2 regions of the Corynebacterium sp. 401_CJEI genome follow, and region 1 is predicted to be linked to the other one. Evidence: predicted binding sites of a transcription regulator. Region 1 holds the regulator's gene; the other holds the start of a gene.
The links. The regulator LexA, encoded in region 1, represses DNA repair genes until DNA is damaged. The targets are predictions, from matches to a motif close to CGAACANNTGTTCG.
Positions count from the first base shown of each region.

Region 2: a site for LexA is predicted at 1,225-1,238, ahead of ADM64_RS07685 (HNH endonuclease signature motif containing protein). Genes of this name have one in related genera too.

Region 1 is NZ_JVIP01000009.1:53,500-57,313, forward strand. Features, by position in the region: gene ADM64_RS02210 (1-phosphofructokinase family hexose kinase) at 1-756, opposite strand, end outside; gene ADM64_RS02215 (DeoR/GlpR family DNA-binding transcription regulator) at 753-1,532, opposite strand; gene lexA (transcriptional repressor LexA) at 1,626-2,327, opposite strand; gene nrdR (transcriptional regulator NrdR) at 3,193-3,675, shown strand; gene hrpA (ATP-dependent RNA helicase HrpA) at 3,672-3,814, opposite strand, start outside.
Region 2 is NZ_JVIP01000035.1:35,472-39,285, forward strand. Features, by position in the region: gene clpB (ATP-dependent chaperone ClpB) at 1-251, shown strand, start outside; gene ADM64_RS07680 (GNAT family N-acetyltransferase) at 436-1,083, shown strand; gene ADM64_RS07685 (HNH endonuclease signature motif containing protein) at 1,312-2,850, shown strand; gene ADM64_RS07690 (hypothetical protein) at 2,875-3,168, opposite strand; gene ADM64_RS07695 (sulfurtransferase) at 3,300-3,814, shown strand, end outside.

The sequences.
Region 1 (3,814 bases):
AGCAGCGAAACAACCGCCTGACTTCACTGAAAGCACCGCCCCTGCTTCGCCGAGAGTGGCCAGGACTTCGGAAACGCCAAGCTCGTTCAGCGCACGAGCAGCCTGCGCTACGGGAAGATAGTTCCCTTCGGCTGCAGCGGCCTCAAGTTCTTCGCCGTCCTGATCAATGATTTGACCAAGTTCGTAGGCGTTCGGCTTCATCAAAAAAGGTCGCACCTTTGGAAATGCGCGAACGACCTCAGTCAGTGGGCCGTCGCTCGTATCCATAGCAACACGAATATTCGGGTTGACCGAATACACCGCCTCGGTGCATTGAACGTAAAAATCCCTGGGGACACCAGGGGGCAATGAACCTGCGAAAACTACCCACGTGGCGTGTTTAGCATGGTGGATAAGTTTCTCCAGGACACGCCTACGGTGCGCTTTCGTCAATGTCATGCCAGGGGAATTGAGCTTGGTGGTCGTCCCATCTGGCTCTGCGAGTGTGAGATTAACGCGGGCTTCGTTAGTCGTGTTGATGGCTTCATGGGGTATGCCAGAGACTTCCAACAGGCGCGTGAATTTTCCGGAGTCCGATGCCGGGTAGAGCGCGAGCGTCTTTTCTCCGGCGTAGTGCAACGCCTTGGACACATTAATTCCCTTGCCACCAGCCATGTCCTCAGCCATTGGTAGGCGGAACACGCCACCTCGCTTGAGCTCCGTATCGAGTCGAGCAAGTCGATCGATTGACGGATTTACAGTCAAGGTCAGGATCATGAAGCAACCACAACCTCGACACCTTGCTCCCTGAGATCGTTGACGAACTGTTCCGGGGCAGAGGAATCTGTAATCACGACGTCGATATCTTCCAATGCTGCAAAGCTGACGAGAAAGTCGCGGCCAAGTTTCGTCGAGTCCGCCATAACGATGACCTTGCGCGCATTCGTAATCATCGCGCGCTTTACCGCCGCTTCCTGCGGATCAGCAGTAGAAAGACCGTGGTCAATTGTCAAGGCATTAGAACCAATGAAAGCGACATCGGCACGCATAACCGCGAGAGTGCGGAGTGCCGTATCGCCAGCAACCGCCTGAGTAATGACGCGAACTTGGCCGCCAAGGAGTTGAAGCTCAATGCGGTTCGATCCTGCGAGTGTGATGGCGTTGGGAAGAGAGTTTGTGACAACCGACCAACGGCGGTTATCAGGGGAGTGGACCATCAGCTCTGCAAGAGCCTCGGTGGTAGTTCCAGCATCGAGAAAAATTCCACCACCAGAGTCAGGCAGAAAATCCGCAGCACAGCGGGCAATAGAGAGCTTCGCGTCCTTTTGCGCGTTCTTTCGAGCGGCAACTGAAAACTCAACAGTCTGAAAAGAACGAGTAGCCACAGCGCCACCGTGTACGCGGTGAACTGCGCCCTCTGCATCCAACTGAGCTAGGTCACGGCGAATCGTCTCTGCTGTGACATCGAAAGCTTCCGCAAGATCAGCGACCGTCACGCGCCCTTCGACTGCTGTCAAAGACGCAATCTTCCGGCGGCGTTCCTCTGCGTACATTCCCCGCTCCTTAGCTGTTAAGAAATTTCAGCTTTACTATCTGTTCCCAGTATGCCCGTTTATGTCTGTTTCGGGCAACGAAAATGTGGGAAATTAGAGGCTGCGTAGGACGCTGACAATCTTGCCGAGGATTTTGGCGTGCTCCGCGGGGAGTGGGTCAAAGGCGCGATTATGGGGCATGAGCCACTTGCCAGCAGCGTCTTCGTGCCATTCCTTGACTGTTGCTTCATCTTCAAACAGGGCTGCAACGAAATCTCCCTGTTCGACCACGTCTTGGGAACGGACTACCACCCAGTCTCCGTCGAGAATGCCCGCGTCAACCATGGAATCACCCACGACCTTGAGTAGGTATAGCTGACCAGAGCCCGTAATCTCCATCGGAAGTGCCATGTGACTTTCCACATGCTGCTCCGCCAAAATAGGGTTGCCAGCCGCAATCTGTCCAACGATAGGAACGAAGATTGGCTCTGGCATGTCCTCTGGCATCTCGGGAGTTTGGGTGGTGCCAGTAGCCTTTGGCCCAGGCTTTACCGGAGTGAAAGTGCCAGCGGAGGACTTCGAATCCCTTACGTTTACCGCGCGGGGTTTGTGTGGGTCGCGGCGGAGAAAGCCCTTCTTCTCCAACTCCTTGAGTTGGTATGCCACCGACGAGGTGGAATTCAAGCCCACAGCATCCCCAATTTCTCGAATGCTCGGTGGGTATCCGCGAAGTACGACGGCATCCGAAATGACGTCAAGAATCCGACGCTGCCGATCGGTGAGTGTTTTAGGGTTCGCTTTCTTCTTTTGAGCCATGGAACATCCCTTCTCAAACTCTTTCGAATGAATCATAACTCAAAACTGTTCGAATCGTCGAGCATCGAACACTGTGCGCCCTTGAATTCTTTAGAAAACGTGTACATTATCCGTGCTCGGAGGCGGTGATGATGTCGAAAATCGAAAATAAATCCGGATAGCAGTAGACAATATTCGAACATGGTGTTATAAATCGAACATGACAAGTTACTCGAACAGTCGTTTGATGAAAGGGTCTAGACGGATTCTCCGCATCCGCCCTTGGACATAGTCTCCACAGCGTCGGGAAACGGTCGTACAACTCTTATTCTCTCCAGGCCGGCAACGGTGGGAGAGTCAACGTTGGAAAGGGAGAAAACATGATGTCTACGGTTTCAACCGCACTTGGTGTTAGCAGCACATCTGATATTGACTTTTCTCAAGTTTCCGAGCTCCCTGCTCGGACGACACGGAAAGCCCCGTTGGTGTGGGGTGAACGTAGTGCGTCTTGCACACAGCACATCGTTCGGCCCGGTCAGCGTGCACGTATTGCACAGCGCAATCGAAATGGGGCTTCATCGGCGCGAATGCGGAGGGACAGGTCGCGGCCCAGTCATGTCTCGGTCAACTACGGGCGTCCGTCTCTATCCGTTAGCAGGGCGCAGCAGTCCAATCGTAGTGATGTATCCGCAGGCACTAACCTGACTCGCCTGATGGCGGTATGGGCTCTAGGGCTTGGTGCTTTCTTCGGAGTTTTCGGCAGCATGGTCTTTGAACAGGGACAAAGTGAGGCGGTCGAAAGCACCTTTACGTCTACGTACGCTTCCTACTCCGCGCAATAATCATTCCAGTTTCCGGTGTTGGGGTGGGACGTAGACTGGAGACCGTGTATTGCCAGTTTTGTCATCATGATCAGACACGAGTCTTGGACTCACGGTTGATAGATAACGGTATGGGGATTCGTCGCCGAAGGGAATGCCTGAATTGCGGCAAACGTTTTTCTACGATTGAACGCTCGCAGCTGATGGTCGTTAAACGGGATGGAATCCCTGAGGAATTCAACCGCGAAAAGGTTATCCAGGGTGTTCGACGTGCGTGCCAGGGGCGCGAAGTATCAGAGTCTCAGCTGAAGAAACTTGCACAAAAAGTGGAGGAGAGCCTCCGCGAGAAAGGCACGCCCCGGGTGGACTCAAACGATATCGGCCTTGCCATCCTTGAGCCGCTCAAAGAACTGGACGAAGTTGGCTATCTCCGCTTCGCTTCGGTGTACAAGTCCTTTTCCTCCGCGGACGATTTCGCGCAAGAGATTGCCAGCATGCGCAAGGGGAAAGGACCGCAGGCTAATGGCAACGAGGTTAAAAAGAACTAACGCAGTTTATCCACACGTTTCTTTATTCGAGTCAGGGATACGCTCTGGGCGGTACCCAGCCGTTGTGCGAAAAGGCTGACGCGCAGCTCTTGAATGAGCCACTGAATATCCCGTACCTCCGCGGAATTCGAACGTGCCT
Region 2 (3,814 bases), on a different contig from region 1:
TGGAGGCACGTCGTCTGGTGCTGGATGTCTCCGATGAGGCACTGGATTGGCTGTCGGAGCGCGGCTACGACCCGGCCTACGGCGCCCGTCCGTTGCGTCGTCTGGTGCAGAAGGCAATCGGCGATGAGCTGGCACGTCGACTGCTCGCTGGTGATGTTCGCGATGGTGACCGCGTAGAGGTCACGGTTGCTGACGATGGCGAGTCGCTGAAGGTTGTCGGCTATGACGAGGATGGCGTAGCCCGAATCTAGGGCGCCTGATACTCAGGGCGATAACTGCTGAGCAGGCTGTCTGTTTGTTGGGGCGGTTTGAGAGAGTTTTCTCCTGAACCGCCCTTTTTGTGCTTTTATTGTCCAGATTTATGTGTCTTGTGACCGACCGTGTGGGCTTGTTGCATTCCGGTCAGTCTGGAGTGCGCCGGTATAGTGCGCAAATATGACTAACTTTCAGTGGCGACCAGCGACAGACTCCGACCTCCCCTTCATTGCCTGGATGGACGAACTAACGGAAACATTCGGAGATGAAAGTCAGCCACTGCCGGAAGATTATGTAGTCACGAGGCGTCAATACGTCGACCAGTGGGACGCGAGTCAGGGCGGGGTTATCCTTTTCGCCACTTCGCTTGACGACGCTGACCTCGAGTCGCTCAGTAGCGACATGACCCGCACTGACCCATTTGAACCGAGGGTTTCTCGCGAGGCTACCTACAGTGCGGCCGCCATTAAGAAGGAATGGTTGGAGCGCGGGGATTCGTCGTCAAGTGAAGAGCACGAGAGCTACGAAGTGCCGGTGGGGGCGGCCTGGCTGCGTACGTTTACGCAGGACGGACCGGGGTACGGTTTCGTGGAAAATGGGATTCCTGAGGTAGCGATTGCGCTGCGTCCAGGTGTTGTTGGGCGCAGGCTGTCGCAGCCGATGATTGCGGGGCTCCTTGAGTATGCGCGTGAGCTGGGGTACCCGGGGGTTAGTCTGGCTGTCCATGATGCCAATCCGCGGGCGGCGAAAGCTTATGTGAAGGCGGGGTTTGAGCTAGTGGGACGCTCGAGCTTCCCGGACCATGACGTGATGGTGGTGCGGTTTTAGGGTTTCGGCGTGCAGTTTTTGGTGGGGGCTGCGCGGGTTGGTCGGGTGTTCAGGGCGGATGGTGGGGTGTTTAGGCGCTGGAAGCGAGGCAGCGTTTCGGAAAAAAGTTCGAAAAAGTTGACTTAGGGGGTTGTGGTGTGTCGAATGGGTGTGCGATAATGTGGGGGAGGGAAATTAGTTAGTCCATTTGGGGATTCGGATTGCTAGCGTTTTAAAAGGGGTGGGGAAATGTCTACACCATCGGCGTCAAACGGCGGTGGACCGCTTTCGACATCGCAGGTTTTAGATGCGGTTGCGCAGTTTGAAGCTCTGTCGACAGTCATCGTGGAGAACTTCGAAGTACTTTCGCCGGATCATGCGCACGATGCATATAAGTCGATTGAGAAAGCGCGAAAACGACTCGCAGTAATTGATGCGACTTATGTGGAGACCATGAAGGGGCGGATGCCCAGCGCGGAGCACCGAAGGATCGCGTGGCTAGCGCAGGAGATGCGAATCTCGCGAGCAGAAGCGAGGCAGCGTATCAATGTCGTCGGACGTCTGAGTAGGAATGTTGATCCGTTTGCTCCGGCGAATGAGGATGTGCGAATGCCGAACCTTCGTCAGAAGGTTGAGGAAGGTGTTGTCGGTGCGGATGCTGTTTCGAAGATTGACAAAGCCGTTCGTGAGCTGCCGGCAACGGAGCATGCACAGCTGTCTAGGCTGCTGGACAAGCACATTGCAGATTTAGTGGACAAGATCCGTGTTGATGATCTCAATAAATTGCCGAACCGCCTGCGGGCGATGTTGGGGGTTGATGACCCGTATACGGATGAGGACCGCGCTCGGAAACGAAGCCTAAAAATCGGTGCTCAGGGGCCGGACGGCATGAGCCGGTTGAGCGGTGTGGTTACGCCTTCGTTTGCAGCGGTGCTCAAAAGGCTGCAGGCGGATCATGCGCGCCCTGGCGGGTTACTCGAAGAAGGTGCCGATGACCAGCGGAATCCGGAGCAGCGTTTTCATGATGCCGTGGAAGCGGCGGTGAATGGGGGCTTTCAGCCAGGCGGTGACCTTCAGCCGGCGCGGGGGACGACATCGGTGGTCACCGTCGCGCATATCGCAGATGTGGCAGCGCTAGCTGGAGTCTCCTTGCCTGATGGGAAAGATTTTGTACTTCCTGGATCGGGCAAAGCGGTCTCTGATGCGGGAGTGCGATTTTCCATTAGTCAGGCCGTGCAACAGATGGTTGATAGAAATTCGTTCCTCCAAGTCTTGGGGAATGAGGGGCAGACCTTGTACTTTGGTCGGTCCCGCAGGCTGGGGACTTTGCCACAGTATCTGGCCCTTCTTGGAGAGGAAGGAGGTTCCTCCGCGCCGGGCATGGGCACTCCGGGAGCTATGTGTGATGTTCACCATGTGCAGTCGTGGTCTTCCGGTGGTGGCACTGATCTGGATAATCTCACGTTGGTTGATCCGGGTACGCATCGAAAGATCGATGATGCTCGATGTGATGAAAATGCTTGGTGGACGCTTCGGCCGGATGAGGTGCCGGGGATTCTAGGAACTGACGAAGGGGACGGGGTTAGTGGGGAGTGCGAGCCGGTCTCTACTGATCGTGTGGTCTGGGTGGCCCCGAAAGGCAAGGAAGGAAACCGAAAAGCGGAATCCAATGAGGACCCCGATACGTTCGATAGCCCGGGGCGCTGGTTGCGTCGTAAAGCGCGAGAGACACGGGCGGGGGACACAGCGGATGGCAATGGTGAGACGGGACAGGATCCCGGTGGGTAGTCGGGTAGGGAGCGGGGTCCTGGCTTAGAGGCTGATCTTCCGTTTCGTAGTCAGCTTTGCGTTAATGAAGCGGTTGAGGAAAGGGGCACCGACGCTGGCGGCATAGTGCAGCAATTTTGTCGGCAGGCTGACAGGGAAGTCAGCCTTAGTAATCGTGTCCTGTTTCTGGTCGATGCAGTCGACGATTGCGTTGGCGACATCAGCTGGTGTGATGCGAATACCCATGCGCTTGGTGCCGTCAGTGCTGACATTTTCGAGCAGAGACGTCAACAACTCCGACGGTTTAGCCGCGGGAAAGCAGTTTTTCTGCGGTGGCACGGCCGATTCCATGGCCTGCGTTTGAGATGAAAACGGCCAGGTGGGCAGCATCTTCAGACATCTTCCCGAGCTCCTAGTTTTAATAACGTACATATCGCGCTACCAAGTCAATCGATTTAGAATCCGGGATTATGACAACATCCATCTCGGTACAAGAGCTTCGTGACAAGATTGCCGGCGGCGGTCGCATCGTCGTCGTTGACGCACGCTGGTCGCGCGCTAAAAAACCATATGACTCCTACGCTACGGCTCACATCCCTCTGGCCGTGTTTTGTGATCCCGAGTTGGATCTAGCGGGTGTTCCCAGCCGAGAAGCTGGTCGCAACCCGCTGCCGGATATCGAGCGTGTGCGCGATGCCGTCCGTCGTTGGGGAGTCCGCTCGGAGCATCTGGTGATCGTCTACGACGCGGGCGATGGGCTGTTCGCGTCACGTGCTTGGTGGATTCTGCGCTGGGCGGGTCTGGAGAATGTGCGTGTCCTCACCGGCGGGTTAGCTGCTTGGGAAGCAGATGGAAACGAGACTGCCTTCGGTCCCGGCAATCTGCCGCAGCCTGGAACGATTGCGGTGAGCGAGGGCAATATGCCTGTTGCCAGCCTCGACGACGTACGCACCTGGTCTGAACGTGGAATTTTGGTGGATGCGCG